4 regions of the Zooshikella ganghwensis genome follow, and region 4 is predicted to be linked to each of the others. Evidence: predicted binding sites of a transcription regulator. Region 4 holds the regulator's gene; each other region holds the start of a gene.
What was found. Region 4 encodes sigma-54, which starts transcription at its own class of promoters, with help from an activator protein. Its sites were predicted from a motif close to TGGCACNNNNNTTGCTNT; they were not measured.
Positions count from the first base shown of each region.

Region 1: KHS79_RS15550 (RtcB family protein) is a predicted target of sigma-54. The motif match lies at 5,253-5,270, and genes of this name have one in related genera.
Region 2: flgB (flagellar basal body rod protein FlgB) is a predicted target of sigma-54. The motif match lies at 5,567-5,584, and genes of this name have one in related genera.
Region 3: KHS79_RS09710 (PEP-CTERM sorting domain-containing protein) is a predicted target of sigma-54. The motif match lies at 6,232-6,249, and genes of this name have one in related genera.

Region 1 covers NZ_JAEVHG010000011.1:52,212-60,588, reverse strand. Annotated here, with positions in the region: gene KHS79_RS15575 (ATP-binding response regulator) at 1-413, shown strand, start outside; gene KHS79_RS15570 (hypothetical protein) at 470-826, opposite strand; gene KHS79_RS15565 (substrate-binding periplasmic protein) at 1,118-1,888, shown strand; gene KHS79_RS15560 (substrate-binding periplasmic protein) at 1,891-2,721, opposite strand; gene KHS79_RS15555 (hypothetical protein) at 3,217-3,885, shown strand; gene KHS79_RS15550 (RtcB family protein) at 3,980-5,206, opposite strand; gene KHS79_RS15545 (HD domain-containing protein) at 5,365-6,075, shown strand; gene KHS79_RS15540 (helix-hairpin-helix domain-containing protein) at 6,180-7,046, opposite strand; gene mtgA (monofunctional biosynthetic peptidoglycan transglycosylase) at 7,690-8,377, opposite strand, start outside.
Region 2 covers NZ_JAEVHG010000001.1:614,926-623,302, reverse strand. Annotated here, with positions in the region: gene flgG (flagellar basal-body rod protein FlgG) at 1-604, opposite strand, end outside; gene flgF (flagellar basal-body rod protein FlgF) at 648-1,388, opposite strand; gene KHS79_RS02785 (flagellar hook protein FlgE) at 1,609-3,606, opposite strand; gene KHS79_RS02780 (flagellar hook assembly protein FlgD) at 3,914-4,597, opposite strand; gene flgC (flagellar basal body rod protein FlgC) at 4,646-5,107, opposite strand; gene flgB (flagellar basal body rod protein FlgB) at 5,110-5,520, opposite strand; gene KHS79_RS02765 (CheR family methyltransferase) at 5,681-6,742, opposite strand; gene KHS79_RS02760 (chemotaxis protein CheV) at 6,775-7,704, opposite strand; gene flgA (flagellar basal body P-ring formation chaperone FlgA) at 7,819-8,377, shown strand, end outside.
Region 3 covers NZ_JAEVHG010000005.1:131,954-140,330, forward strand. Annotated here, with positions in the region: gene KHS79_RS09675 (hypothetical protein) at 1-61, shown strand, start outside; gene KHS79_RS09680 (hypothetical protein) at 113-844, opposite strand; gene KHS79_RS09685 (hypothetical protein) at 932-1,642, opposite strand; gene KHS79_RS09690 (hypothetical protein) at 1,909-3,009, opposite strand; gene KHS79_RS09695 (hypothetical protein) at 3,426-3,707, shown strand; gene KHS79_RS09700 (hypothetical protein) at 3,901-4,050, opposite strand; gene KHS79_RS09705 (PilW family protein) at 4,552-5,553, shown strand; gene KHS79_RS09710 (PEP-CTERM sorting domain-containing protein) at 6,305-7,165, shown strand; gene KHS79_RS09715 (hypothetical protein) at 7,391-7,603, shown strand; gene KHS79_RS09720 (acyl-CoA dehydrogenase) at 8,047-8,377, shown strand, end outside.
Region 4 covers NZ_JAEVHG010000002.1:419,811-428,187, forward strand. Annotated here, with positions in the region: gene lptC (LPS export ABC transporter periplasmic protein LptC) at 1-364, shown strand, start outside; gene lptA (lipopolysaccharide transport periplasmic protein LptA) at 348-863, shown strand; gene lptB (LPS export ABC transporter ATP-binding protein) at 868-1,593, shown strand; gene KHS79_RS05705 (RNA polymerase factor sigma-54) at 1,783-3,336, shown strand; gene hpf (ribosome hibernation-promoting factor, HPF/YfiA family) at 3,460-3,768, shown strand; gene ptsN (PTS IIA-like nitrogen regulatory protein PtsN) at 3,737-4,258, shown strand; gene rapZ (RNase adapter RapZ) at 4,441-5,289, shown strand; gene KHS79_RS05725 (HPr family phosphocarrier protein) at 5,317-5,586, shown strand; gene mgtE (magnesium transporter) at 5,810-7,165, shown strand; gene pmbA (metalloprotease PmbA) at 7,218-8,377, opposite strand, start outside.

The DNA.
Region 1 (8,377 bases), on a different contig from region 4:
TGGCTGAAGTAGATGCGCGTAATAACGCTATCCAAATTCACTTTCATCCTGGTAAGCATATTCCCCATATAGCCGCCGACCCCGTGCAGATTCAACAGGTTGCACTTAACCTGTTGCGTAATGCAATGGAAGCTATGAAAGGGCTGGATACTCAGGAAGAAGGTGTGCATATTTCCACTGAAAAAATCAGTGATCAGTTTGTTAAAGTAATGGTGATTGATCGTGGCCATGGATTGTCACCAGAAGCAGCCGAAAACCTATTTACGCCCTTCTTTACCACGAAGTCCACAGGTATGGGCATAGGTTTATCGGTGTGTGAGTCAATTATGTCTTCTCATGGTGGAAAGCTAGGCTTTGAAAATAATCCTGATGGCGGTACTATTTTTTACTTTACGATCCCAATTTCCCAATAGACACAGGCCTGCAGATGCAGGCTATGTGTTATAGACACTTTTTTAACCAAGCTGAATCATGGTTTCATTCGAGGCTGCATCCGCTGATCTACCTCAACATAATCAATAACCGCTAACTGCTCAATACCCTGTACCATCTGCGCTAAATGAGCTTCATCTGCAGGCTCTGCACAAATAATAAGTCCCTGCTCCTGAAAACGTCGAATCACATAAAATGGGTTCAGCACACTTACTTTTCTTAACTCATCACTATAGGCGTCCTCAAGTGACATTTTTCCAGAATGTATCTGGTCATTAAAAACAACTATAAGGCGAACGCCACCTGATGTTGGAGTAGAGCAGTCTGCCATTGTTACACCAGCCACAGAATACCCCAATACCATCAAACATATTAGAATTGTTTTCTTGATCATTTGCTAATCCTTTAACCTCTTGTTTTTTCACGATCATACTACACATGGCGCATGTGTCCAGTTATCCTCATACATAATAACACCATTACAGAAAGCGACTATTTGCCATTTTCAGCAAACTCATACTAACCTATCCATAGCTTACTCCATAACCTCAAACAGCAAGGCAGGCTTAAACCTATCACCTGATACCATTTGTTTATAATATGTACTCCTCCAAGTTAGCTTTCAATGCAGTCTGCCATACTGGTATTAGCACAAAAAACAAGGGTTGGTCCGTGAAGCGTACAAATGAAGACTCATATTATTATAGCCATATGTTTCATCACTCTTTTGTCACATAAAGCAACCGCAGAAGAAGAAATAAGTATTGCGATTGGTGAATGGCATCCTTTCATTGGTAAAGATCTTCCTCATTATGGTATTGTCACTCATATTTTGACAACCGTTTTTACCGCTCAAAATATCAACGTAAGATATGGCTTTTTCCCTTGGAAACGGTCATATAAGTACGTTAAATCTGGAAAATGGCATGCTTCAGCAATATGGGGAAAAACGAAAGAACGGCTCAAAGACTCTTACTTTTCAGATATTGTTTATACTGGAGAGCTGGTGCTTTTTCATTTAAGAGAAACACCGATCATCTGGCAAGGAGATCCAGATAAGCTTTATCAATTAAAAGGCTTGCATATTGGTATACCCATGGAGTCAGCTAAAGCTAAACTTCTGGTCAAAGCGGAACAAGCCAAACTTATTAACTTTATTACTGGGACCGATAAGGTTTCAACATTTCTCATGCTTGTTGCAAAGCGGTTTGATGCACTCGATGAAAATAAGGATGTTGGTTTACATATAATCCATTCTCAGCTAACTACTGATCATCAGGATGATATCACCTATACACAACCATATGAACGCTGGGATTATCACTTGATATTTTCTAAAAAAATTGAACACAATAAATTATTTTTAAAATTATTTAACGAAGGACTAAATCAGCTAGTCACGACAGGTCAATATCAACAACTCTGGAAAGAGTTCTATCAAGGCAAGTATAACTAAATTTACTGCCAGTCTTTTACGCCATACTTTGCTAAGATTTTCTCCAACTTACCGCTTGCTCTTAACCTAACCATACCGTTGCTCAAAATTTCAGCATACTCTTTTGCCCGGTCATTCATAGGGGAAAAAGCAACATACATTTCATCTCTAGATACACAGCCTGCTTCTCGAAGATTATACGCTTTATTTTTTAGGTAATAATTTACAACCTCCCGTCCATCAATGATAACATCAACACGCTTTTTGATAAGCCTATCAATATTTCTACTCAGAGCTTGAATATCTTCACCCGAAATTGACGAAACCCAAAAGCCATTAGTTTCTTGTAGAATATATTGATCTAACTCCCCACCATTATCATAATTATAGTCTTGAATGACACCTAAACGTAGGTTTGCTAAAGATCTAACTCCGGCATATTCCCAAGATGACTCAAGCCTTGTAAAAAAACACATATGGTAATAAGACTGAGCCTTTTCAGGAAAAATCAAATCAGGAAGCCCCAAAGGGACTGTTCCAAGAACTCCATCATAGTCTCCATTTCTAACACCCAAAATTGCCCTAGACCAAGGCACAACAGTTAGTTTTATGTGGTATCCATGCTCACTCAATATTTCACGGACAATTTCCACAAAAAAGCCAGGCTGATCACTTAATCCTGTGTCACTTGACACATCAGGACAAATATAAGGACACCAACTTCCCGTCGCTAATGCAATCGTATCGGTAGCTCCCTTAATAGGTATACAAATAGTAAAATACAATACTACTAAGGAAATATAACGTAGTCTTCTCTCGCTTTTCACTCTGGCTTCAATCTCAACACTTGCCATGCTTATGTTTACAATAAACTATAGACATTATTGGCTCTGATGATAGTTTTTTAATGCTCCTTCAATGAAACCATCTATTCAGCATCAACCATAGCAATTGTATATAGCCCCTTCACGAATCTTTTTTAGCGTTTATCCTAATGAGTTCCAGACACAGAGGTAATGTTGTTGTCTGTATTTTTCATTTTCGGTATATAAACTATTACTCTCTATTCATAAAGGTTAACTATATTTAATCCTCTTTAATGATTAAATATTTTTTTATAAAGCTGGTAACGTTATACTTGCTTTATTATTACTTAAATTCACTCCACTTCTATATACCCAATACGAATGGTTTTTAGGTGCGACCATCGAGTGACGAAGCCCCATGAGCCTATATTAATAGGTGATTGCGGGTGAGGAGTGAAGATAACAAAACCTAGAAATCATTTGTGAAGGGTATACTTCGCTGTGGGTATCACTCTTCTGCCATTAATTAAAAATGAGATGTCTATGCATCAGCTTAAAACAAAGCTCTCTACTTTACTAACATGCTTGTTTATTACCTTTACCAGTCATACATTCGCTACCCAAACATCCACACCCATTGACAATAAAAAACTTCGTCCCCTATTGAACAGTGAACGTATTGAACTAAAGTTTGGTAGCTACGGGATTGACGTACTGGAATCTGGAGAGTCAATTAGAGTATCACGCTTATACAGTACTCACTCAAGTAAAAAAGTAACCAGGACTTTGGCAATTGTGCATTACCCTGAGCAAGTTGATACCTCTTTTGCCAATGAGCACAAAAAAATTCTCAATGGAGGGTCTATTGGCGCAGTTTTAAAAGCGGCTGGATGGAAAATAAGTAAACAACCTCAATTCTTTGGCGAACTAAAATCTGACCAGGATTTAGCTGCATTATACAAAAGCTTTCAGTCGTCTTCGAAAGAAAATTTAGCTATTCATATATACTCATTATATATTGAGAAAAACAACACAAAATTTAAGTATGCTACAATTGCCGAAGTTCACCACCCGGATTACTTAACGTTAAATGACTTAAAAGAAATATACAGTACTGATTATAATAATTTCAATACAGAAACTGAGGAAGTTAAAAAGCTCATTGCTTTTATCCAAAATAAAATTAAGTCCGTAAAAATCCCAACCACATAACCTAGGTAATTACGCATAAAGTAAGCGCATATTACTGCGCTTACTCATCATTGATTAAAAACAATTTTCATTGTGAGGCTGGACCCTACCATACCTAGCCTTTCACACAAACAATTTGTTTTAAGGTATAAACCACTTCGATCAAATCTGACTGAGCAGCCATCACGTTATCAATAGGTTTATAAGCAGCTGGTGTTTCATCAATCACAGCCTCATCTTTACGGCACTCAACCCCTTGAGTTGCCGCCAAGTGTTCTGCCAGTGAAACTACTTTCTTCGCTTGAGTACGCGACATAACACGTCCAGCACCATGACTACAACTGTTGAAACTTTCAGGATTTCCTTTACCTCTTACGATAAAAGATTTTGCCCCCATACTTCCTGGGATAATACCTAACTGCCCCTCTCTCGCACTCACAGCCCCCTTACGAGTAATCCAGACATCCTTTCCATAGTGATGCTCACGATTTACGTAATTATGATGACAGTTTACTGCTTCAACATGCGCCTCAAAGGTACGATTCAGTGCTTTTTGTACTGCTTGAATCACACGCTGCATCATGACTTCTCGGTTAATACGAGCATAGTTTTGTGCCCATTCAACACTTTGCATGTAGTCAGTAAATAAATTTGACCCTTCGGGCAAGTAAGCCAAGTCACGATCAGGCAGTTGAATTTGCCAGCGTTCCATTTCTTTTTTAGCAAGCTCAATAAAGTGAGTACCAATTCTGTTACCTACGCCACGGGAACCGCTATGTAACATAAACCAAACACTGTTCTGCTCATCTAAACAGACTTCTATAAAATGGTTTCCTGTACCAAGAGTTCCTAGATGATTTACGTTATTGGTTTGCTTCAAGACCGTATGCTTTTCCTGCAGCTGATCAAACACAGGCGCCAGTGCACGCCACGCATTAGCAACATCTTGCGGAATATCACCCCAGGCACCTTTATCCCGCCCTTTTCTGGCTCTAGCTGAACGCCCATGAGGAACCGCTTGCTCAATTGCACTTCGAATTCCACCAAGGTGTTCAGGTAAATCACTGGCGTTGAGTGATGTCTTACATGCCATCATTCCACAGCCTATATCAACACCAACAGCAGCCGGGATCACACAGTCAACCGTAGGTACCACACTACCTATTGTGGCTCCCTTACCTAAATGGACATCCGGCATTACCGCCAGCCATTTATACACAAAGGGTAACTGAGCTATATTCAATAACTGTTGTTTAGCGGCTTGCTCAAAGGCAACATCACGGGTCCAAGCTTTAATGGGAACACCTTTTTGTCCTTGAACAACTTCATATTTTCTACACATTGGAATGCTATCTCATTTAGTCAAAATCAGGTAAGGTAAACCACATATAACAAAGACCATGCCAAAATTTTTTTACACTAAATTCAATAGGATAGCAGTTAGCCGCTCAATGGGGACTATCTAAAAAGATAGATAATTATCAAATAAGTGAGTGACTTATGCCTACCCATACTACCCACTTCCCATTACTGCATCACCCTGTTATTCGCAAACTCTATGGAGCCTGGCGAAAATACCTTTATGCAATGAATGCACAGTGTGACAGCCAAACTCAGTATAAGGTTTTTGCCCAGCTCATTTCCCAATATCAGCAAACCCACCGCCATTACCATAACATTTACCATCTTGCACATTTAATGACACTTGCGGAACGATTTGCCGATTTAAGTCATGACTTACCAACAATTATGTTGGCCATCTTTTATCATGATAGTGTGTATAAGCGGTTTAGTCGGAGAAATGAATTAGCGAGTGCGAATCAAGCAAAAAATGAGTTATTGGATTTGGGTGTGGCGCCAGCACAAGTAGAATGCATTAGCCAGTGGATACTTTCGACAATACATCACCAGCCCTCCTCAAGTAGTAAAGACGAGCAATTATTTCTCGACCTGGATTTAGCCATTCTTGCAGCACCTGAAGCGCTTTATCAACGATACCAGCAGCAGGTACGCATGGAGCACCGCTTTATACCTTATCGTTTATATAAACGCCTAAGAAACCAAGTGCTTTCCAAGCTGCTATCACGTCCAACCCTCTACTTTACACCAGCACTACAAGCACGCTGGGAGCAACAGGCCAGAAAAAATATCATGCAGGAAATTAATGGAGAAGTTATAACAGAGTCTAGCTTTAAAGAGTGTGGCGCCTAGCCCAATACACCTGAGTTTCCTCCCCAAAAAAAAGCTACCTTACGGTAGCTATAAAATGTTGTTGGAAACTATATCGTTGGGCAGATATTTTCAAGCCAACAGCACTAAGAGGCCGCCTGACGTATATTTTCAAGCGTTTTCTTGCCTACTCTTGGTAATGAAGTCAATACTTCTTCTGGCGCGGTTGCAATCGCACTTAGTGACGTATAACCTTGATTAAACAATGTTTTAGCATTTGCCAGCGATAACCCCGTAATCACTCGCGTCTCTTCCTTAATAATCAAGTCACTTATCCAGTCTTCTTTGTTTTTAAGCTTTTTTTGCCCCCAGCTATGCCAAAGTGGGTTTTCTTCCATCTTGGCGCTCAAATCTTTAAGCTTTTCTTCATAGCCTAAATTACTCTCAACAACTTCTCGACATGCTAGCAAGAACGCCAAATACTCAGCCTCTTTAACAAAGCCAATATCACTTTTTAACATGCCATTTTCGTCAACACGAAGGGCAAAATCTGCAGCCTTTAACCACTCACCCTCTTTCTTCGAAGTCGACGCTTCAGGCAATTCAGCAATCTGTTTACCATGTTGTTGAAGCACATCTAACGAGGTATATAGTGTTAAGTTAGCAGCAAATACAAAAGTCTCTTCTTTCGTCACACTTAATGGTGCTTCTGGTGACTGATCAAATGTCTCTTGTGTCTCTGTAACCGGCTTAATTTGCTCATCACACTCGCTTGATTTCTCATTAACTGAGTCAGACTGTATTGAGTTATCATCAGGCTCATCCACAAAGGCTTTGGTTTGTGTCTCCTCAGTAAACTCTCTATCTGTTACTGAGTGAGTATTAGCCTGATTATTTTGGGTCTGAAGCGTTGTGTGCTGTTGATCATCGGAATGACCGTTATTATTCGCTTTATCGCTAGCGTTATCCTCACTAGCTTTTCCACTAAACCATGAAAAAAGTTTTTTAAACATTCAGCCTCCGTCATTAAAACGTACTGAAAGTATCTTCAATAATGACTTGGTTATGATTTCCATTTCGAAAAAATGTATTTACTTATCAGCCAAACCACACACTTAATTTAGCTTCATCCAATTCCAAACCAGCAACATACTACTGATACGCTTATGGCACTAAATATCAGCAACAATTAATACTTGCTTTTTGTTCATGAATTACACACCGTATAAGTCTTAGCCTCATCATCTTCTTTAATATACCTTGTCAACGGCATATACTGCTTATGGTGGATGACAAGTGTCATAAAATTCAAGTCCCTATTGAAAATTTAATATATTACAGTGAAATATACCCAGTACGAAGTTTTTTTGGGGTGGCCGTCAAGTGATGAAGCCCCAGGCGCTTATATTAATAAGTGACTGAGGTGAAGAGCACCGACAACAAACCCTTAAAATGATTCGTGAAGGGTATAAAGTTACACGGGGTAAGAATTCAATAGTACTCTATGATAAAAAGCCTTGACCAGTTAGAAACCAAAAATCAAACAAAAAAACACTATATTTATGAGACAACTCACATTAAAAAATAGCACTTAAGCATTATAGATATCACAACAATACACAATAAAACATAATGTCACATGGATATATACAGTGATTAATCCTCGTAACCTACAAACTTCGACAAATAACCAAAACCACCTAATTGCTTTACTTGCCGTCTAATCCAGTTGCTGCGCTTAACAACATAGTTGGATGGCCGATCGGCTCTATATATTACCGGGTTCGGTAAAACCGCTGCTAATCGCGCAGCTTGCCAGCCATTCAGTTCACTGGCTTTAATTCGATAGTACTGTTGTGCTGCTTGCTCTACACCGTAGGTACATTCACCAAACTGAGCAATATTCAAATACACCTCTAAAATACGCTTTTTTGGCCAAAGCAACTCAATCAGCATAGTAAAGTAAACTTCTAACGACTTTCTAAACATGTTTTTTGCCGGCCAAAGAAATACATTCTTTGCCACCTGCTGTGAAATAGTGCTACCACCACGTATTTTCCCCGTCTTTAAACGGGTTTGTAACGCGCTTTGCAGAGCTGCAAAGTCTAAGCCCCAGTGTGTTGCAAACTTTTGATCCTCTGCAGCTATTACCGCAATGGCAAGATGTTTCGATGTTTGAGACCATGGAACCCACTGATAACGAAGAGTTGAGCAAGGAGAGTGAGCAGACAACCACTGTTGTAACATAAATGACGTTGTTGGTAAGGGTAACCAACGAAAAAGTAAAACCAACAATACCGAAAAGAAAACCCAGATTAGCACTAGACGCTTTATGAAGTGCTTT
Region 2 (8,377 bases), on a different contig from region 4:
CAGGATCACCACTGGCGCCTGTGGCTAAAAATAAATTTCCTCCAATAGCTTGAAGTCCTGGAGGATTAATAAAATCCACTAACGTAATTTGTCCTTGTTGTTGAGGGTCTGCTTGTCCTGCAATCGTTACACTGACAGTGCCATCCTCGCCAATTGTAATAGACGTTGCATCCTGAGGAACATTTATTGCGGGCTCCAAGGGTAAACCATTACCATTGACCACATCACCGTCGGCATTTAAATGAAACTCTCCATTACGGGTGTAGGAAATACTGCCATCCGGCAATAATATTTGAAAAAAACCCCGACCATTAATAGCAACATCTAATGGCTGTTCTGTTGTTTGGAAACCCGTTGTAGTAAAGACTTTTTGTGTACTGTGCACACGCACCCCTGTGCCCAACTGTAAACCAGAAGGTAATACATTATCTTGTGTTGCTTGCCCGCCGGGCTGACGTTTTATTTGATAAAATAAATCTTCAAATTCGGCACGATCACGTTTAAAACCAACGGTAGCAACATTTGCTAAATTATTGGCGATAACGGTTAGCTGGTGATCTTGGGCGCTCATCCCCGTTTTTCCAACCCATAACCCTGGATGCATAACAACCTCCACACTCGATAAATTACAACAGCGCTAATTTTTTTTAATTAATGCGTAATACACTTTCCATCGATTCACTGTTTTCCTCTAACGAACGCATCATTTTAACGTTGACTTCATACTGACGAGTTAATGCGAGCAAGCTGATCATTTCTGCTACTCCATTAACATTACTACCTTCAAGAAAGCCCGGCACTAACCGTACATTAGCATCTGCAGGCGCAACCTCATTTTCCTTAAACTTAAAAAGACCATCAGTGCCTTTGATCAGTTGGCTAACATCAGGATTGACCAGCTTAATTCGGTTGACTTCAGCAAGCTCATTAGGGGGCTGCCCTACTGGACGGATACTAATCGTACCATCCAATCCCAACTCGATTTTTTCAAATTCTGGTATGACAATGGGTCCGTTTTCCCCTAGTACAGGCAACCCTGACCCTGTAAATAATTCACCGTTAGTACCTATGGTCAAATTCCCGGCACGGGTATAACGCTCTTCGCCATCAGCCCCCTGCACAGCAATCCAGCCATCGCCACGAATAGCCACATCCAGATCATTACCTGTTTCCATCAATGGTCCCTGGTCAAATGATTGACCAGGGCTTTCAGTCATGGCATAAGCTCGACTTGGGTAAAACTCACCAAACACAGGCATAGAGCGCGCCTGCTCAAAATCTCTGCGAAAACCTGTTGTCGTAATATTGGCGAGGTTATTAGCATGTATCCGTTGACCGAGCATATTTTGTACTGCTCCAGTCATGGATACATAAAGGGCTTTATCCATTGGCTCCTCCCGCGGCAACTTGCTTCACTTTAATTCATATTTATCGATTACTTGCAAGGGACATGCCTAGCTTCTAACGACTAATGATAGAAAGGCGAAAGGGTTAAGCGGACAAATTAAATCCTGTAAAGCAGGACAGATGAGGCAAAACCATGCCTCACCCTTACTTGCAAAAGAGCCTTAAAAAGCAGCGTTAGATATACTCTGCTTAAGGGCTGAATTAGCGGAGGTTGATAATGGTTTGTGTAATAGCATCCTCTGTTTCAATGGTTTTCGCATTGGCTTGATAATTACGTTGAGCAATAATTAAGTTCACCAGCTGTTCAGCAATATCAACATTTGCTTCTTCCAAAGTACCAGAACGAATCCCTCCAAACACACCAGCTTGTGGCGAGCCTATGACCGGCTCCCCTGAAGCAAAAGACTGAGCCCATGAGGTATTACCAATTGGCGTAAGACCTTGATTATTGGCAAAGTTAGCTAACGCAACCTGCCCCAACAATGATGTTTGTCCATTACTGTATCGGGCAAATACTATCCCCTCATCATCGACATCCAGCTCAGTAATATTGCCTACCGCAAAACCATTTTGAGTTAAGCTGTCTACCGCAAAAGCATTACCAAACTGAGTGGAGTTTTCAATATCAATCACAAAGTTGGAACTGGTCGGAGGATCAGGTAACGGCAAAACATCACCACCTGCTGAGGTATTTATCGGCCCCAAAGCTGTAATCGGAATACCATCGGCATCAAGGGGAGTCCAGTTTGTTATCACGATACTGGGTGGCGGATCAATTAAGTTACCTTCACGGTCAAACTGGACAGAATACCTAGCACGGGTTGCTGCCCCCCCTGGCACCACAGGGTCACCCACATCCTGACCATCCACTTGCACAAACAAACTCCACTCTGTCACATTAGGGTTGACTGTACTGGCACGCTCTTTAACAAAGTAAAGTGTCGCGTTATGTGCATTACCCAAGCTATCAAACACCTCTACTTGTGTTGCATGGTTGTATGTGTCTGGATCAATGGGATCAAAAGAGTTTTCTATAAATGGCACATAAGCCAATGGAAAATTAAAAACATTAGACGCTGTTGCAGGTAGTGTTGGGGTCACTAGCTGAAAATTTTCTTCAACCTGAAAATTAACTTCGCCTCCTACTGTAGCTGCTCCACCATCTGCGACCACAACTGGTGCACCAGCATTGGTAAACGTTGTTCCAGTAGCACCCTGCACTGAGACATTGGTTCCCGTGCTACTGATAGCAACAGAAATATCATCACCTAAATTATTAAATACTCTGATCTCACTGGGCGCGACAAATGAAGCACTAATGTCTGTCAAATTAGCAATAGCGGTCGCGAGTTCACTGGCATCATTCACACTCGCCAAACTAACCGCCTGGCCATTAATCGTAATGGAAGCCCCCGCAGGTGCTGCACCTCCATAAGGTAAAGTACTCACATCGACTTTTACCCGGGTACTGGCACTGGCAGTAATTACTTGAGATAAGTTGCTTAACTCTGCCGCGATTGCTCGAGCTGACCGGTTAGCGGCCGAAGGAATGGCGACTGTCGAAATGGTGGTCGCCGGTGTTGTCGAAATATCCTGAATATCTAAAGAACCTGCCGTATAACCATTGCTCGTACCTGCTTGAGCATTGCCTATAATCGCACCATTAGCGGCACTGGTACTCCCTCTTCGCTCCAAAACAGGCTCGCGGGAATCAACATTAAAGCTAATATCAATATTACTCGTTTGCCTGGGGTCCTGAAATTGATCACCTACTTGTAAATCCGACAAAATACCAGGAATAATATTTCCTTGCCCATCTGCTGCAAATCCTTGCAAAAAAGAGCCTCGATTATTAATCAGGTTACCGTTTTTATCGATGCCAATAATGCCCTGACGTGTATAGGTTTGCCCGGTATTATCCCGCATAATAAAAAAGCCTGTACCATCAATAGCTAAATCCAGGTTTCTTTCCGTCGGCTTAATATTACCCTGATTAAACTGTTGAGCAATAGTTTGCACTAATACACCATTACCCGGAGAGCGACTACTTCCGCCTAATATTTCACGTGCATAAACATCGTGAAATTCAGCTCGGGAAGCTTTAAAGCCTATTGTTGCAGAATTCGCAATGTTATTACCAATTACATCCAGATCAGTGGAAGCGGCTTTAAGCCCACTTAAGCCAGTATTAAACGCCATATTGCGCTCCTTTATTCATTAATTCCGTCAAGGATGCATAATGAATCTTGCAAGAAACATAAATTTTTTATGCGTCATGTTATGCGCACTCTCCCTAGCGCTAATCCTAACGGGTTAGCAAAGCTGCTCCAATTTTCTTCCCAGCAATTGGCAACCTTTAAAAAAAACACCGACTAAAAACGATAACAACTCATTTAGCTTCTATTTAATTAGATATTTTTCGTACGCTGTTTTTTTGCCATAAAAAAATCATCCCCCCAAATAAATAACTAATCATATACATATAACCAATAAGCTTTCGTCATATTTAAAGTATCCGCTTAACATCACTTAACTTAACCGAACCAACACCCGCTAAATTCAATGTTAAATCATTAAATGTACCCAGGGTTACGCTATCCACATTCGTACTCATCATTGTTGATAAAGCGATTCCTTGATTATCTAACACGCCTGATGCTCTAAAGCTGTACACTCCAGATGGCATAGCCTGACCATTACTATCTTTGCCATCCCATGTAAAATCCACTGCACCTGCCGGCTGTAAGCCTAAATCGATCTGTCTGACTAACACACCCGAGCTATTAAAAACATCGACTCTCACAGGACTTGAGGCAGGCAAATCGACAACACCTTGTACATCACTCCCAGCATTTAGTTGTGTACGTGAGGTTTGAACCAAAACTGAACGTCCTACCAACGCAGATGCCTGCAGTGCCTGACTGGAAGTGAACGCTGAAGACATACTGGTCACAGTTTGATTTAAATTAGTAATCCCTTCCACTGTACTAAACTGCGCAAGCTGAGCGATAAAGTCTTCATTTTTTTGCGGGTTTAATGGATCCTGATTTTTTAACTGTTCAATCATTAATGTTAAAAATTGATCCTGACCCAGCTCCTTATTGCCTTTAGCCGATGAAGGATTCTCTAATGTATATTTATCAACAACAGCGTTAGCTGTCGTATTTTGGGTCTGATTAATTGTACTCATGAGAGCACCTCGCTCACCTTAGTGCTAACCACAAAACGATCAGCCATATTACTGACCTAACGTCAGAACCTTTTGCAACATCGTTTTAGCTGTATTCATAATTTCAACATTGACTTGAAATGAACGGGACGCTGAAATCATATCTGTCATTTCTTCAACCACATTAATGTTTGGATAGTACACATAGCCCTTTTCATCGGCCTTAGGATGATCAGGTTCGTAACGTGCCTGAGGCGTTGCCTTACTCTCAACAATCGCTTGCACCATCACACCTCTTCCCTGCTGCTGGTACAACGTATTTTCATCATCAAAGACAGAGCCTTGCCAAAATGGATCTTCATTAACGCGTGTTTGCATGATTTTAAAAAATGGTTTGCGTCCTTGATACACTTCATTAATGCTACTACTGGCTGTTTCTGCATTGGCAACATTACTGGCAATGGTATTTAAACGTACAGACTGAGCCGACATACCACTTCCGGAAATATTGAATATATTGGTTAAAGACATAACTAGTTACCCTTAATTGCTGTTTTTAATGATTTAAAGCTACTATTTAAAAACTCAAAACCGGCCTGAAAATCCATTGCATTACGGGCAAATAGCGAGTGTTCTTGTTGAGTATCCACTGTATTGCCATCGATCGCAGGTTGAATTGGCGTTCGAAAAAGTACTTCAGGTCCACTATATTCTGTAGGTACTGTTTGTAAGTGATGCTCGTTTGTCGTATTGAGTGGCAATTGATTGCCGCTGGGTAAACCATCAACAGCTTGTTTAAGAGCTTGCTTAAAGTCTATATCTCTGGCTTTAAAACCTGGGGTATCTGCATTGGCAAAATTATTAGCGATGATTTCTGCTCTTGCTGCACGAATTTGTAGCGCATAAGGGTGCACACCTAATGCATTATCAAAACTGATAGCCATAAATACTCCCTTGCCAAACAAACCGAGTAATTTTCTACTTGGTCTAAACGCAAAGCCCATGCCACTAATTTTTTTCTTTGATTATCAGACAGTTAATCTCTATCTGTCACACTGTAACCAGGCAAACGGCAACTCATTTCCTTCGATTCAAGACGAAGCGTTACCGCTTAAAAGGCTCTGGTTTATTCGAGGAAGGTTTTATTGAGGAAGTTGGTTTTGTGGTAGAGGTAGTCGTTGTTCGAGTTCGTGTTGTTGTCGGATCTTTAACCGAAGTTGTTGCTCTTGTGGTAGACCGTTTGGCCTCAGAAGAGGAGGACTGTATGCGGCTTGTGGTTTTTTCAGCACGCGCAAATACATCTGTTTTATCAGATTTTGCCATGTACATTATACCTGGCCGGCACTGTACCATTTCATATAAATCAGACAAGCCATTTAAAGCTTCAGACGCCCCCAAAAATAGAAAGCCTCCAGGCTTTAATGTCTTATAAATTCGGCTTAAAATATCCAGCTTTAGTTCAGCAGAAAAGTAAATCAATACGTTCCGGCAAAAGACAATGTCAAAGCGGCCTAAACTTGTATAACTTTCTTGCAGATTAATAATACGAAACTCAACACGCTCTTTTATATGGGGTTTAACTACCCAACGCTTTCCTTGTAATGCGGTAAAGTAACGATTCAGACGCTCATCAGACAACCCTCGACCCAATGCAAGAGAGTCATATTCTCCAGCCATCGCTTCAGCCATGACTTTACTTGATAAGTCAGTTGCGACAATTTTTACATCGCCTTTTAACATACCTAAATTATTACGCTCAAACTCATCAATGGCCATTGCTATTGAATAAGGTTCTTGTCCTGTAGAACAAGCGGCTGACCAAATACGAATATTCTGTTGACGTCGCTCCTTGACAAGCTCAGGTAATATTCTGTTTTTTAACACATCATAAGGGTAATTATCCCGAAACCATAATGTCTCATTGGTGGTCATGGCATCAATAACTTTGCCACGCAAATCGCCTCGAGGATTTTTTTCAATCTGCGAAACCAACTCTGTGAGAGAGTTGATATTATTTTCCGCTAAAATTTTTCTTAAACGACTTTTTACTAAATATTCTTTATTTTTACCTAAAACAATGCCACTACTTTTTTCCAAAAAAAGACTAAACACTTCGAAATCATTCGTAGGGACCGTTCGCTTCGGTTGAGAACCAAATTCAGCCACAGAAATTACCCCATTTCGATGCTAACCTGTAATTAACCCGTTAATATTTGGATTCGTTCCATGACCGCCCCCGCTAATAAGTCGGGATTAAACTTGGCAATAAAATCATTCGCCCCCACTTTTTCCACCATGGCTTTATTAAATACACCACTCAATGATGTATGCAGCACGATATGCATATCATTAATACGCGGATCATTCCTAATAGCAGAGGTTAACGTGTAACCATCCATTTCAGGCATTTCTATATCAGAAACAATCATAAGGAGTTCATCTGTAGGACTAGTACCACTGTCAATCAACTCCATAAGGTATTCTAAAGCCTCACGACCATCATTTTTGGCCACAACCTCAATGCCCAACGACTCTATACAACGTTGTACTTGTTTGCGCGCTATTGCTGAGTCATCAACAATTAATATTTTCTTATTCGCTAAGTCATCGGTTGGCTCATGACGAACAACATCCTCTGAAAGTTCTTCATTCATTGGAGAAACTTCCGCAAGAATCTTTTCAACATCAATGATCTCAACCAGCTTATCATCCACCTTAGTTACTGCGGTTAAGTAATGATCTCGCCCTGTTCCCTTGGGTGGGGGATGTATTTCTTCCCAATTCATATTGACAATGCGATCGACCATTCGCACCAAAAAGCCCTGAACTTTCATGTTGTACTCAGTAATGATCACAAAACAGTTTTCAACATCTTCCAGAGCACTTCGACCAGTTGCCATATTCATATCCAATATAGGAATTGTGCCTCCTCTGATATTGGCAACACCTCTTACAATAGGACTGCTTTTCGGCATAATCGTCATCTTAGGGCACTGCAATACTTCCTTAACTTTAAATACATTGATGCCGTATAACTGACCACCATTCAGTCTAAACAACAGTAATTCAAGTCGGTTCTGCCCTACCAGTTGAGTTCGCTGGTTAACACTGTCTAATACACCAGCCATGAAACCACTCCTACATGATTAACAAACACTTTAAGCCTGAAACCGGCATAGCAGTTGCTTTAAATTAATAAACCGCTGCATATCTACGATTTTCACTAAGGCCTATTGCTGCTTATGAACTATACAAATAGCATAGGACAATTTAGTCTCATACGTCAGTATTTTGCATTGGGCTTGTTGCTCTACCTATATTCATATACCTGCTTAGCCAGTCCACTCAATGACCAAGTGCAACAGGCAGCCTATCGATACCTGCTAAACAAGCTGCAGCCACTACTAGCGCAATCGCCTTCAATAACCTATAAAATTCGTATTAATCCGCTGGATCAGCGATTAAGGTTAGCCTTATGCCAGGCACCTCTTTTGGTCAGCCAAAATAGACACAGTAAGTCCTATGGACGAATTACACTGGCCATTGACTGCCCAAATATCTGGCAAGTTTATGTCACTTCAGAGGTGAGCATTTTCCGGCAAGTACTTGCCAGCAGACGTACCATTCCAAAAAAGCGACAAATCACTGACGCAGACTTAATGTGGCAGACCGTTGATATAAGCAGATTACGCCATGGCTATTTCGTCGAGCAAGCACCCGTTATCGGTAAAATCGCAACCAAAACAATTACATTAGGACAAGTGATTAATCGTCGACATATTGACACAGCGACTATAATCA
Region 3 (8,377 bases), on a different contig from region 4:
GGAATTACCTAACGACCATAAAGGCTCACCTTCAAGAAAGTTGACAGATGAGGTGTTTTAATAGTCTGGTGCAGGGCGAGGTGCCCTTAGGTCATGTTTGTTGTGCCTCGCCTCAAGGTTTTTCCTTATAGGTATAAATAATTTTTGCGCTGAAGTTACTATCTTTATCTTTAGGAATATTAGTGAGTCCTTGATAAGTGAGTAATTTATGTTCCTTTTTTTCATAGGTAATGATAATTGGGTCTATAAAAAGTCCACCAATAAATGAGTCCAGAGTCATTGTGAATGTTACAGTGTTTGTGTCTTCATCCGACTTTTTAACCTTAAAAGCGTACGTTGATGTTTCGCTGATGGATAAGAACTCAAAACGGTGGGTTTTATTCGCTAATAAACTAGCCCAGTGTTTGCGAATGAATGTATCAAAACCAGCATCAATTACTAGGTCTGATTTAAGTGGTAATTGGTGCTGTTGGCGTTGGTTATCTTCCTCATGAAGAATGACAACATTATTAGACTGAATAAAGACAGATTCGCGCTGATTAAATTTTAGGTTATTAAACACAACCTTTGGGGTAAGTGGTGTCGTTCCGTAGTCAACGGTCTTAGTGGCAAACACTTTGCCATCAGGTGAAGCATATGTCACTTGGTCACTAAGAGGCATAGCAACAATAAGCTTATTGATTTTTGTTGTCTTATTGATCTGAATGATATGTGTTTCAATATAAACGGGCTGACCTGACTTTAAATCATAGGCTTTACCTATTGCTTCTATAATGGTAGCGGCTGAGAGAGGAAATGCTGTCAAAAGTAAGAGTATGGTCAACGAGTATTTCATACCTGCCATAGTGAATTTATCCTATTGGTTTTGCTGCATTACGCTCTGTTTATATATGGATTACTGCAAGCTTACTCTGTTTTAGTGCTGTAATAGCTATGGCGTTTCAAGGTATAAGTGTACACGACTGTTGAGCTTTAAGGTACGGGTAGTATGTCCCCAGTGTTTATTGAGTAGCTTTGCTTGAAGACCAGATCGCTCTGCTTTTTTGAGGGCTTTCTCAATAACGTCTTTATAAGATATATAAGGCTTGGCAAGGTAAAAAATGAAGTCTCGATGGTAAATGAGTGCGAGTCGGGGTTCTATTATAAGGTCTGGGTGCTCAGCAGCCTCATTCAGGATTTCATTAACGCCTCGGGGAAAATAATCAACACCTCGATTGCCAAGGGCTAAAGGCTTATAGACTTGGCGCCAATCACCTTCCAGTGGAATATAATTAAGTGCGTTTGCTTTCCATACATCAGCATCATACCAACTTTTTCCTAAAGCACCGACGACTGGCAGCTGTCGAAATTCACCAAGCGAGTTGATGTTTTGATATATATAGGCTTTCCCCTTAGGGATCAGTAAGAGCCGAATACCTATTAAACCCCCCGTTAAATTTACTCTAACTGGAGTATAACGTGCATCTCTGGTAGGTGTTTGCAGCATCCAATGTAAGCTGATTCTGCCTTCATTAAGGTATTTAATGATGCGAGTTTGAGGGGTTTCAGGGTAAATGGTAATAGAGACTGGCTGATTGATAGCGTTCAACGAAGATGTTAAAAGCTCATGAAAGTATAAATGATTGTTATTGTTAAAACTCATCAAATGTAACTGTAGAACAGGCTTTGGCGATGTAGCAAAAGCGAGAGAATAGGGCAAGAGTAGTATGTAACAGAGCATGAGTCCCCGAAATGCCATAGCCTATCCTACAGTTGACGTTAAGATTACTTTTTTAAGTAAGGTAAGTGATATCTCCTAGCATAGATTAATATGGAAAAAATCGTCAGCGAGAAAATACTGCCTATGTATACCCTTCATTGTCGGTATAATGTCTTACTCGCTGACACTGTTAAGCCTTCGATGACTGACTACTTGCGACGAGTCCATCTCATAGACAATAAGCCTAATCCAAATAATGCAAGAATACCGGGTGTTGGCACAGGAGGTGGCTCATCAGGTGTTGTTTTACGAGCAGCCATTATAAATGCCTGTTCGTAGCCATCATCTTCATCATAAAGACGAATATCTGCGTGTAATGTATAGTTCTCAGGGTTTGCTAAACTGCGCATAGCTGCATCAAGTGTTGGCGATACCACGGCATAAGCGGCATTATCAGCACCTAAATTATGTTTAAAGAGAATATCGTCATTTTCAGGGTCAGGTCCTAAACAGCCTGGGTCAGGAATAAAGGTGGTTGGGTCTAGACAAACATCACCTGCTGCCAAAATCCAGTCTGTGGGCATAGGATCATTTACGCCAAGTTCAGTATTACGTAAGTAAAACGAGCCTAAACCTGAGTCATTTCCATCATTATCGGTAATCCATACTTTTGCCCAGGCAAACAAGGCTTGAGCACCAAAAGGACCTGCAGCACTGTTTAACTCATTATGGTTAAACATAACCACCATTTGGTTTTCTTCACCAAGATAATCTAGCAGAGTACCTACATTAATATCCCAACTGTCTTCTAAATCATTAAGGTTAGCCTCTGCACTGATACCACCTGGGTCAGCCACACCATTTAATGGTTCTGGTAAAACTACAGGATCAAGAGTGACGGTACTAAAGCTGTCAGTGTTAGCGGGTGCACCATCAGGCGTTCTATAAGCAGGGTCAATCAGATTACTGATGTCGGCATTACTGTTAACACCCGCATTATTGGTTCCTGTGGCTATAACAATATATTCACCATCCATCCCAAGCTCACCGGGAGCTGATTTAATGAACCAAGGTTCGGAAGGTTGAATAGTAGTTCCATAGGGGCCAGGTACAAGTGCGACTGAATTATCCGCCTGAGTAAAGTAGTTTAAAACAGGCAAAGAATAGGAAGCAAAGTCATCATATTGAATCGCATAGGGTAATAAAGGATCTGGCAATATGAGTGATAATTCTGCTGCTTGAGTTAAGGGTGCAGAGAGTCCTGCCGTTACAATTAACGCAAGTGGGAGCTTTTTAAATGGTGTTTTCATGGCACATTCCTGATGGGTTGTTTTTAAACACCCCATGTAGAGCAGGAACTATTCCAGATTAAAAAAAGTATGTTCATTCAACTAGTTAATGAATACAAAAATGGATGAGCTTTCCATTATGTAAAAAAAATTGGCTAGTGATTTATTTAAAACCTAATTTTAGGTGGCAGATATATGAGCGATTTGCTGTCTATTTACTTTACAAGGTTAGGCGTGAACTGTTTTATATGTAATGTCATAAAAATATACTATTTTAGTAAATACTCTCCTGAAGGGCTTATTTTCATGATGTTATCAGTGGTTGAAATAGTGGCTGAATGCTTATAAAGCAAGTTGGCTCTTTTTATGCTTACCCCTAGCTTACCTTTTGTCGTTGTGAATGTTTGCGAGGCTAATAAGTTACAAGGAGGCTAGCGATGTTTTTATTAGATGAGTCATCTGTAAATGAATTGTTGTTTAAACGTTTACTTGATATTCCTGAAGACCATGAATTTCGTTTAAAAAGGCATAAAAGCTCAGTAAATGAAAAAGTCAAGGAACAGTTTGTTTTTCAGGAATTTAATAAAGATGGTCAGTTGAGTGCTAGTTATAAAGTATTAAGAGTAAACCCGGAGCATTATTATGATGCCCCTTTGGTTTACGCAAAATTTGACGCTTATGGTTTGAAAGTTGCGCAAAGCTTTATTCATAATGAGTAACAGTGTTTATTCTTTTAGCTAGGGCAACCGCATATAATTTTCCCTTAAACTTGTGCCTAAAGTCTAAATAATACCCGTTGAACACGCCGTGAATCCTTCCCTGGAGGCTTGGTTGCCGCTTCCTTGCGGCAAACAGTTCAGCGGCCATTATCCAGCCTTTGTAAAGCCCTTAATATATATTGAGCTACTACTGTTATGAATTTAAGCGAGATTGGGGTAAAGCACAAAGAGGGTTGGCAATACTTGAATTTGTTTGTGAAACAGGTGCCAGGAGCACCGTTAGCAGTAGAGACCAAGGATGGTCTTCTGCTGCGGGAGGAACAAATGAATTCAAGCATTGCATGAATACAATCTCTGATCATCATAAACTCTTTTTATATGCGATTGTCCTGCTTTTTTAGCTAGGGCCTGTTAACACTATTTGAATATCACTGTTATGACGGTAAAAGCACTAATCTAGGCGCGAAGAGTGAAGTTTAGTTATTCTAAATGAACAATGAGCAACAACGAGTAGTGCTTTTACCGTCATAACCCTTCGGGCCGTGATTATTTTTCCACCTAGCAGTGTTACAAGTCATTTATGTAGAATGACTACACGGCATTCCTTGTGCCTTGCTAGGCGAAAAAATAGTCTACGGCAGTGGTGATTCAAATAGTGTTAACAGGCCCTAGAGTAATTTTAATGATTTTTCTGGTTAAATAAACGGATAAATAGTGTGCTCTTGCGTTACATGTTTATTAGCACTACAAGTAGATTTATTAAGTTTTTTTGACTTACTGTTCGATAAGCGTACCCAGGTATACAATTTTATGACAGGAGGACTCTAAAAAGGACGCTTGAGTTATGTACTCAGTTAATCATGTAAAAGGATTTACCATTATTGAGCTGCTTGTCTCAATGCTGTTGGGGCTGGTATTAATGGGGGGAATGATCAGTATCTTTAGTGCCAATCAGCAATCATATCGTGTTGTTAATGGATTGTCCCGCTTACAAGACAATGCTCGCTTAGCCTTTGACTTAATCAGTCATGACCTAAGAATGGCAGGCTATATGGGCTGTCTTTCAAAGGTTGCATTTAGTAATTTTATCAACCGCTTAAAGCCTTCAGATGTAGATTATTTGATGGATATGGGGACGCTTTTTTCTGGTTATGTGTATAAAAGCGGTACTTGGTCACCAACACTGAATACGCAATTACAGAACCTTAACCCAAGTTCATCGGCCGATATTCTAGTCGTTCGTCGAACCTCAGATGAAGGTGCTAGGGTAACACAAGCAATGCCAAACACCTCCGCAGATATTAAAGTGGAAGCCAGTATTTCACTGGAGGATGAAGAAATTGTTTTAATCAGTGATTGTACTAAAGCGACCTTATTTCAAATAACCAACTTGGCTGTCATTAGAAGTGGAACGGAATATAATATTGTTCATAATACGGGAGGGTCAATTGACCCCGGCAATGCTAAGAAAGAATTAACGGATGATGGCATTCCTTACGGAGAAGATGCCGCTATTTATAAAATGGAGTCAACCATTTATTATTTAGCCAACTCGGCTTTTCCAAATAATCAAGGTAATACTGTAACCTCGCTATGGCGCCAGGAAGGCTTGAATGCTGCAGAGGAATTGGTTAGAGGCGTTGAACAGATGACTTTCCTTTATGGTGAAGATACCAATGCGGACCAAGTGCCAAATCGTTATGTTACCGCAGATTTAGTAGGTGATATGAATAGGGTCGTCGCCATTCAGATCCATTTACGTTTAAATACGGTAGATGAAGTCAGTAGCCAGGGAAATACCATTGCCCGTGATTTTGACTTTTTTATTAAAGTTAGAAATACCTAGTAAAGATTAATCATGATTTAATTGATCGAGCAAACTATCAGTTTTTTTACAAAAGACTGTTGTTAAAGCAAAGTTAACTTACTGAAATATTTACATTTTTTAAATAACCAATCTACCTCATTAAATGCATTATCAGAGGTGATTTGCTCTCCCGCAGCAGAAGGCCTTTCCTGGTCACTGCTGCTTACCGTGCTCCCAGCACGTGTTTCACAAATAACCTCCGATAATACCCCACCTTCAGCGTTTATACCTATTTTTTATACCCCAATCATTATTTATTTAGCAATAGTGGTCTTACGATTTACAACATGGGTAGCCAGCGGCTGGATAACGCACAGTCGAACTGTTTGCCGCAAGGAAGCGGCAACCAAACCTCCAGGGAAGGATTCACGGTGTGTTTGATGGACGTTATGCAGACGTTGAACAAAGGATAGAAAAAACTACTGTAAAGTTAGGTTGAGGTCCACTGAACTGTCTGTGCATGTAGGAATTAACTGTGTAGGAGGGCATGGATTTATTAGACTTAAGCTTTTTTTACATAATCAGTACAGGGAATATGCCGTGTACCCTAATAATCTGCTTTTTATGTTTGTCTGGTTGTTGAGTCACTTATCAATAAATGGTTTTTGGACAGCTAATGAATAGGTAACGCTATGATATTCTGATATTTTTCAGTTTTGGCAATCTCCTTGCACTGTTAGGGGTGAAACAGTTTGAACACTCAATAAATTATGTGAAAGGAGAAAGGAAAATGCGCTTATCTAATATTGCCAAACTATTTACGGTTTCATGTCTTGCAGCGGCCGTTAATACGCAAGCAGGTATTCTTGATTTAACGATAGTTGCTGGTTCAGGTATCTTCCAAAACCCTACCGTAGGTCCAGGTGCAATTCCTCCTGCAACGATTGTAAACGCTGATCTTGGAGCAGATCTTAGCAGTACATTAAGTTGGGGAGTGCCAATTGCTGCAGGTGGTGATCAAAGTAACTTGGAGCTGTTAAGTCATAAGTCAATTTCAATGGTTGCTTTAGATATTCCTTATGAGATTTCAATTACCACCCATAACAATAATGTACTGAATGGGGCATTTCCTACTTTAGAAACAGCTCAGATTTTAGGTGCATTATCGTTGAGTAGTACATTAGGTGTGGGTTTTCAATCAGCATCAATTATGGGAACACCATTGGCATTAGCAACTGCACTTCAAATTGCTGATCCTGATGTGCCTGCATTAGTCCCTGTCGCAGATTATGGTAAGACATTGGTAACATTATTTGATATTGATTTTAATGAAACACCTAATGTGGTTGGCTGTCCATTTGGTAACCCACAAGGCTCTATTTGTGATGACTTTTTCTCATTAACAACATTAGCCGGGTTTCCTGTGACATTAGATTTAATGATTGATGACATGGCCTATGAGCTCTTTATTTATAGTTCATTTGATGCTGATGGATCAACCATTGAATTAGGCCCTGATTACTTTACGGCTGAGAATGCGGCGACTGATTTATATACTTTTGCTCGGTTAACTAAAGTGCCTGAGCCTACTTCTGTTGCCTTGTTAAGCCTGGGTTTATTAATGGCTAGCCGTCGTAAGTTTAAAAAATAAGGGTTGTCTGGTACTTGCTTCTTTGTTGAGCTGTGATGGAAAAAATAGCCACGATGTATTGAGCAGTATGGCTCTGCAAAGAAGGTTTTTTAATAATGTTATTTGAATTTTAATGAAAAAATAAGGCGTTTTTTTGATCTTGGTAAAGGTTTGTTGAACACCGGTAGGGTATTTTTTACAAAAGAAATATTTAAAACTGGAAGGGAAAATATAAGGAGCATTACAATGAATACTCAATGTGTTGGCCATGTTAAATGGTATTGTAAAAATAATGGGATTGGTTGTATTGATATTGATGGTATTAATCAGGTTTATATTAATCATTTGAGTTTTAAAGAACCTGGTCGACATCAATTAACACCTGGGCAAGAGGTAAGGTTATTGCTTTCAAGAAAAGAGCAAGGTGCTCACTTAGCTACCCATGTTTCCCCAATGTAAATCATAATACTCAATTGATATAAGGGTTTTTATAGTTAATTTGTTTTAAGTGCCTATTTTAAACTACCTATTTAAAGCACTGACCAGCAATTCTCTCCTCTCATTCTCTCTACTAGGCAAGGAAGCCTGTTAGAGGAATTCAACGCTTAACTCCCATTACAAACTATTTTTAGACCAACATTCTGGTGTTCCACTTGTATTTAAAAAGCGGAGAGTTGAAACGTATTTTTCGGATAGGATTACATTATTAAGGTGTTTGTTTTAAAGAAATGTTTCAATTTTAACAGGTTTTTGTCTACTACATTCTGCTTGTAGTTTTTTAGGGGCTTTAGCATAATGCGGCTAATAAAGGAATAGTGACAATAAATATTCATTAAATGGTAAGCGATTATTTATATCGAGAGCAAAGGGTATAAAACGCTTTAGGGTGTATGGTAACGACTATGAATCAAGAAACCGCGAGTGTCGCAAAGCCGCAGTTTGTCTGGGAAGATCCTCTATTAATCGAACAACAGTTGTCCGCTGAAGAACGACAGATCAGGGATAGTGCACGGGATTACGCGCAGCAGGAACTCACGCCCAGAGTGAAGGAAGCTTTCCGTAAAGAATTTTTTCATCGTGAAATAATGACTGAAATGGGTCGGCTAGGCTTATTAGGCTGTACATTACCTGAGGCTTATGGTTGCGCCAATGTTAACCACGTAGCTTATGGTTTGGTGGCAAGAGAAATTGAGCGAGTGGACAGTGGCTATCGTTCAGCTCTCAGCGTGCAGT
Region 4 (8,377 bases):
AAGTCACTTTCCTCATAATGATATTTCACTGATTGATCAGCCTGATATTTTGATTACGCGAAAACAAAGTAGCGACTGGCATACGACCTCACGGCAAGGAAGGATACTTCCTGGTGGAGATGTGATGGAACTCTGGGATAATGTCGTAATTAGGGAACAGAAAACAACTGGAAATCCTGGCATGATTATAACCACAGAGTTTCTGACTGTTTACGCAGAACAAAATCAAGCGAAAACCAAACGTCCAGTAACCATTAAAACTGACAACTCAGTTGTAAACGCGGTCGGCATGAATGCATATTTAGATGAGGAGCGTGTGGAGTTGCTATCCAATGTTAGGGGAACATATGAAGTGCAGGATTAACCTTTTCACACTAGGACTACTTTTTAGCCTTATAAGCCAGCAAACAGCCTGGGCTTTACCTGCTGATAGAGAAAAACCAATTCACGCAAAGTCTGATAGTGCTAATGCCGAAAAAGATGGTGTGCGTATACTGACGGGAAATGTTGTCATTACTCAAGGCACCATAAAAATTACTGGTCACAAAGTCACCATTTATACCGACAAACAGGGAAATATCAACAAAGTGATTGCTCTGGGTAGCCCAGCACACTATGAAGAAAAGCCTGAACCTAACAAAGAACTGATTCGCGCCTATGGCAAGCAAATCAACTATATGATTCCTCAAGAAAAAGTTGAAATTATTGTTAATGCTAAATTATTTCAGGAAGGCAATAAGTTCACAGGCAAGCGTATTGACTATAACATGAAAACCCAAACTGTGAATGCTAAAGGCGACTCTTCAAAAGCTGGCGGCAAGCAACGTGTTGAGATGATCCTGCAACCTACAAAGACGAAGTAACTCTATGCCCGTTCTACAAGCCACAAACCTGGCCAAAAGCTATAAAGGTCGTCAAGTTGTCAAAGAAGTCTCACTCCATATCGAAAGTGGTCAAATTGTTGGTCTACTTGGTCCAAATGGTGCGGGAAAAACAACCACTTTTTATATGATTGTTGGCTTGGTTCGATCAGATCATGGTCAAGTGCAAATAGATGAACACAATATTACACATCTACCCATGCATGGCAGGGCACGTGCAGGAATTGGTTATTTACCACAAGAAGCGTCTATCTTCCGCAAGCTGACCGTCAGCGAAAATATAATGGGTATTTTGGAAACCCGTAAAGACTTAAATCGTCAACAACGAGAAGAAAAACTTAACCATCTGCTTGAAGAGTTTAATGTCACTCACCTCAGAAATAGTATGGGTATGAGCTTATCAGGTGGTGAGCGTCGACGAGTTGAAATTGCTCGTGCACTGGCGACTGAACCCTCTTTCATTCTACTGGATGAACCTTTTGCTGGGGTTGACCCCATCTCAGTAAATGATATAAAAATGATAGTCACTCACTTAAAAGAAAGAGGCATAGGTGTACTGATTACGGATCACAATGTTCGAGAAACACTTGATATTTGTGAGTTAGCCTACATAGTAAGTGAAGGACAAATAATCGCTCAAGGTACAGCGAGTGATGTAATGGCCAACCAAAAAGTCAAGGATGTTTATCTTGGACATCAATTCAAAATCTAAGACAAGTAGCCTGGTCGCGCATATAATGTGTTAATGTATGAGATGCGGCCACTCATCATTATCACTCACTGTTTACTGAATAATTAATGTGGCAGCATTATTTCACCACAACGACAGGTAATGTTAGTGGCATACTAATAGATAAACTTTAGCATTTGCTTTGTTGCAGTGTAGGTAAATCAACTAACTATGAAGCCATCCCTAGTTTTAAAAATGGGCCAACAGCTGACAATGACCCCCCAGCTGCAACAGGCCATTAAACTACTTCAGTTGTCTACGCTTGACTTGCAACAAGAAATTCAGCAAGCCCTAGACTCAAACCCTTTGCTAGAACTTATTGAAGATACCTCTGATACTGGCTCAAATAGCGAGTCCAGTGACTCTTCTGATGAACATCAGAATGAGCTTACTCAACAAGCTTCCTCAAACTCCAGTAGTGACGACAACAGCACTGATACAGCCAACACCTCTTCCCAAGATCAAGAAAACGAAAGCAGTGATTCACTCTATGAAGACCAATGGGCTGAGCAAATCCCTTCTGAACTATCGGTAGATACTGCCTGGGAGGATGTGTATGACTCATTACCTCCTTCGACTGGAAACTCATCGTCCGGCTCCGATGAAGACTTTGACTATACCGCCAGAAACAGTACAGCAGAAACTATTCAGTCGCACTTACATTGGCAGCTTAACCTTACCCCCTTAAGTGATAACGACCGACTTATTGCAATAGCAATCATTGATGCTGTGGATGAAAGCGGCTATTTAACCTGTAGCCTTGAGGATATTCATGAAAGCTTTGATCCAGAGTTAGAAATTGACCTGGACGAAGTGGTTGTTGTACACCGATTATTAAAGCAGTTTGACCCGGTTGGTGTTGCCGCGCGTGATTTAAAAGAGTGCCTGTTAACTCAGTTGACGCAACTCAGTGCAGACACACCTTTTCTGGAAGAAGCAAAGCTAATTACCCAAAAGTATCTCCATTTATTAGGCAATCACGACTACAATCAACTTATGCGAAAAGCAAAGTTGAAAGAAGAGCAGTTAAAGCAAGCGATTTTGCTAATACAAAGTTTAAATCCACGGCCTGGCTCTGTTATTCAAGACGAGAACTCTGAATATATTGTTCCCGACGTTATTGTCCAAAAAAGAAGTGATCGTTGGACTGTAGAGCTAAATACGGATGCCACTCCCCGTCTTCGCATCAATGCCAGCTACGCTTCATTAGTCAAACGTGCAGATAGTAGCTCTGATAATACTTACATTAAAAATCACCTTCAGGAAGCCCGCTGGTTCATTAAAAGCTTGCAGAGCCGTAATGAAACATTAATGCGTGTAGCCAGCTGTATTGTTGAGCATCAAAAAGGCTTTTTAGAGTATGGTGAAGAAGCCATGAAGCCTTTAGTGCTTCATGACATTGCTGAAGCGGTTGGTATGCATGAGTCAACCATTTCAAGAGTAACTACTCAAAAATATATGCACACCCCTCGTGGTATATTCGAACTGAAGTATTTTTTCTCCAGCCATGTTAGTACATCATCGGGTGGAGAGTGCTCATCAACAGCAATCCGAGCCATCATAAAAAAATTGATTGCGGCGGAAAATGCACGAAAACCTTTATCAGATAGTAAAATAGCCAAGCTTCTGGAAGAACAAGGAATAAAAGTGGCAAGACGAACTATCGCCAAGTACCGAGAATCACTTTCTATTCCACCTTCTAACGAGCGAAAACGGTTGGTGTAAAAAAGCGTTATAGGGTGACAAACACCCCAGTTAGCCCCTTTTCAAGGAGGGGAGTGTGGAGTCAGTAGTAGTACACAGTTTCTACTGATAGACTGTAAATCGGATCACCTAGGAGATCGATGCATGCAAATAAACATTAGTGGTCACCACGTTGATATTACCGATCCGCTGCGCCAATATGTCATCAATAAATTTGAGCGTTTGGAGCGGCACTTTGATAACATTACCAATGTGCAAGTCACTTTAAGTGTCGAAAAACTTCGACAAAAAGCTGAGACCACTTTACATACACGAGGTGCAGATATTCGCGCTGAAGCGGAATCTGAGGACATGTATGCAGCGATTGACATGCTTGTCGATCGGTTGGATCGTCAACTTCTAAAACACAAAGAGAAAAACCTTGACCGTTTACAGGGCGCAGGAGCCCGTTAAACTGGCGATTGCTGGAGACTGTAAAAACGCAATGAAACTCGAACAGATTCTTGCCCCGGAGTGCACCGCTTGTGATGTTGAGGGTGGCAGCAAAAAAAGAACGTTAGAGCAAATTGCAGATATCCTGGCCGGATTCCGGCCAGGCATAGGTGCTAGCGAACTTTTTGATAGTCTTATTACCCGAGAGCGATTGGGCAGCACTGGATTTGGCAAAGGTATTGCCCTGCCCCACTGCCGATTAACTAACTGTGATAAACCCATGGCAGCCTTACTAAAACTGCGTGAACCTATTGAGTTTGATGCTATGGATAATCACCCTGTTGACCTAATTTTTGCACTTGTAGTCCCTGAAGAAGCCACCTCAGAGCATTTGGCGATTTTGCAACTTGTTGCCGAACGATTTGAAAATGCCAGCTTCAGAAACCGGTTACGTAATGCTCAAAGCAACCATGAGCTTTTTGAGCTTGCTATTGCTCCTCTTCCCAATTAACAAGCCACACACAACCAACTTATTTTAGCGTTTCGTCTTTATTTACACTAAATGACGGACTTCATTGTAGCTTGGCTACAACAAGAAGCTGTCATTTTGGTGTACACTATACTTGCTGTGTAATAATAATATGGCGCAATTAACTAAAGCCGACTCACTACCAGGGTACAGATTAAAGTCGTATGAAACTTGTTATCATTAGCGGTCGATCAGGTTCAGGCAAAAGTACGGGACTACATGTTCTTGAAGATCAAGGCTTTTTCTGTATTGATAATTTACCCCTGGTTTTACTTCCCGATTTAGCGAAAGAGCTGCAAAAGGCGTATTTAGACCGAGTAGCTGTAAGTATTGATGCTCGAAATATACGACAAGAGCTATCACGCTTTCCGGAAATAATTAACCGAATTAAGCAGCAGCAAGTTGATGCAGAAGTTATTTATCTTGATGCTGATGATGAAGAGCTATTAAAGCGATTCAGTGAGACTCGGCGAAAACATCCCTTAAGCAGCCATAACTGTTCATTGGCTGAAGCACTTAAAGCTGAACAACAGGTTTTAGACCCTATCTCTAACCTGGCTGATCTCACAATGGATACTACCGGACTTACCCTGCATGATTTACGGGATATATTTAATAAACGTGTAGCCAGTAAACAGGACAATAGTATTGCCCTTTTATTTGAGTCCTTTGGCTTTAAAAAAGGTGCCCCTAATGATGCAGACTATATTTTTGATGTACGCTGCTTACCCAATCCTTATTGGGTGAATCATTTACGACAGTACACGGGTAAAGATCAACCCATTAAAGAGTTTTTAATGGCTGAACCTCAAGTTGAAGTGATGTTTGAGGATATTTATAAGTTTATTGAGAAATGGTTACCTAGCTTTGAAGCCTGCAATCGAAGTTACCTTACTGTTGCCATAGGCTGCACCGGCGGGCATCACCGCTCGGTCTATTTAGCTGAACGGCTTGCATCTTCTTTTCAAGCTAAGTACCGTAACGTCCAAGTTAGACATCGAGAACTTCCTTAATTAAACGTTAAGACTTCAGCCGTCACCATGATAGAAGAGCAACTCATCATCATAAATAAGCTAGGGCTTCATGCCCGTGCTGCTGCAAAGTTTGTAACAACGGCTGCAGCCTTTGGCAGCACAATTCGTGTTGGTAAAGCAGGCAAAATGGTAGACGGCAAAAGCATTATGTCTGTAATGATGCTAGCAGCCAGCCAAGGTACAACACTTGATGTCCTTATTGAAGGCAAAGATGAAGAGCAGGCATTTATTGCACTTAAGGCATTGGTTGATAACTATTTTGAAGAAGGCGAGTAGTTACCACCAAGTCAGCCTCTGCTTTTGCCTCTTGCCAATCTTAACAAACTACTAAGACTACCCAAAAACAAGCAAAAACACACTTAACGGTGCCTATTCCAACCTCTACATACTCTGATTTAGCAAAACAAATCAAGAAGATACTTTGGCCTATAGCAAATTTTCGTTAGAATTTGCGCTCTTATGCTTCCTGTAACTTCTGTACTGCCCAACAGGGGGGGTTATGGCTCAACAACAAAGCAGCATTTCCGATACCCAAATCCAGGTCTTAAATGAGGCACTGGAACAAGGGGTATCCCCCCAAGTATCAATGATGCTGAACAGCCTAACCTCAGCGGACATTGCTCATCTACTGGAATCCTCCCCCCCCAAAGTAAGAACGCTTATTTGGCAGCTGTTGGATAAAGAGCTTGCTGCAGAAGTGCTTCAAGAGCTTGGTGATGATCTGCGCCAATTTTATCTGGAGCAGATGAATGTAGATGAGGTGGCAGCCCTCACTGAAAATATTGATACCGATGATCTGGCAGATATGCTGCAACTGCTGCCAGATACTATTACCCGACAAGTGTTGGCATCCATGGATGCCCAAGACCGTCATCGTGTAGAGCAGGTTTTATCTTATCCAGAAGATACTGCTGGCGGCTTGATGAATACGGATATGATTACTGTCCGTCCCAGTAATACACTGGATGTTGTATTTCGCTATTTACGCCGCCATCCTGAACTACCAGAAATGACCGATGCTTTACTGGTCGTTAATCGTCGTGATGAATTTATTGGTGTATTGCCCATCAGCAAGATGCTGACAACTCACCCCTCCATCAGTGTACGAGAAGTCATGCAGACCGATATCCAGGCTATTCCCGCCAGCATGTCAGCCAACCAAGTAGCGCTGTTATTTGAGCGCCAAGACTTAGTTTCAGCCCCGGTAATAGATGAAGAAGGCAAGCTGGTGGGCCGTATCACCGTTGATGATGTGGTTGATGTCATTCGTGAAGAAGGTGAGCACTCATTGATGAGTATGGCAGGCCTGGATGAAGATGCCGATACCTTTGCTCCGGTGATGAAAACAGCCCGCAGCCGAGCAATCTGGTTAGGGATTAACTTATTAACAGCGTTTATAGCCTCAGCGGTTATTGGCATGTTTCAGGACACCATTGACAAAGTCGTTGCCCTGGCAGTGCTTATGCCGATTGTCGCCAGCATGGGAGGTATTGCAGGAAGCCAAACACTCACTCTGGTCATTCGTGCGATGGCGCTTGGCCAAATTGGTCAATCCAATGTGCGCTGGCTATTATCACGGGAGTGTATTGTTGGCTTCCTGAATGGCTGCCTTTGGGCCATAGTCGTCTCCATAGCAGCAATGCTATGGTTTAAAGACCCCATCATTTCTCTTGTGATTGCACTAGCAATGGTCGCAAATTTATTAGTAGCAGCCATTGCTGGTGCTGCGCTTCCCCTATTGTTAAAAGCAATGCGTATTGATCCTGCATTAGCCGGAAGCGTAATACTAACCACAGTCACAGATGTTGTAGGCTTTGTTGCTTTTCTTGGATTAGCCTCATACTTTTTCGCATGAGGCTAGCATCAGAGGAACTTAATAATTAATGTAACTTAAAAGGTAATGATGACTAGTGTCCAGCCACTGTCATTTGCTCAACCAGCAACGAACCGGTTTTAACATTACTTCGCCAGTCAATATCATTGCCAATAGCAATTAAGTTTCTAAACATATCTTTTAAGTTACTAGCAATCGTAACCTCTGACACCGGAAACTGGATTTTGCCATTTTCAACCCAGAAGCCCGCAGCACCGCGAGAGTAGTCCCCTGTAACTGTATTAACACCATGCCCCATTAGCTCTGTAACTAACAGCCCTCGATCCATTTTTTTCAGCAAATCCTCAAAAGAGTGGTTATTGGGTTCAATGAAAAGGTTATGAACTCCACCCGCATTTGCTGTACTCTGCATTTTCAACTTACGGGCAGAATACGTACTTAAGATATAACTTTGCAGCACCCCATCTGCTACAAAATCTTTTGCATAAGTCGCTACCCCATCATTATCAAACGCTGCACTTCCTATGGCACCCTTTAAGTGTGGCTGCTCATGAATGCGTACATTATCAGGAAAAATCTGTTGACCAAGGCTATTTAACAAAAATGATGCTTCGCGATACTGACTAGAACCTGTTACAGCAGAAAGAAAATGCCCCAGTAAACTACTCGCCAGCTCCGCCGAAAAAAGCACAGGCACCTGACAGGTTTCCACTTTACGTGATCCCAAGCGGGCTGCTGTACGCTCAGCGGCTTTAATACCTACCTGCTCAGCAGCTTGCAGGTCATTGCTATTCCGGGCAATGGTATACCAATAGTCACGCTGCATTTCATTCTGCTGCTGGGCAATCATAACGCAGCTGATACTGTGGCGGCTGGATAAATAGCTACCCAAAAAGCCATTGGAGTTGCCATACAACCGGCAGCCCTGATGACTAGCAACCGTTGAGCCTTCTGAGTTACTGATAAGCTCACTTTGTTGAAAGGCTGCAGCTTCAGTCGTTTTGGCCAACTCCACGGCTTGCTCTGGATTGATACCCCAGGGATGATACAAGTCCAGATCAGGGACTTGCTGAGCCATTTGCTCAGGATCAGCCAACCCTGCACAGTTATCCTCTGATGTATATCGAGCAATATTCACTGCTGCAGCAACAGTATCCTCGATCGCTTGGGATGAGCTATCTGACGTACTGGCTGACCCTTTTCGCTGCCCGATATACGCTGTAATACCAAAGC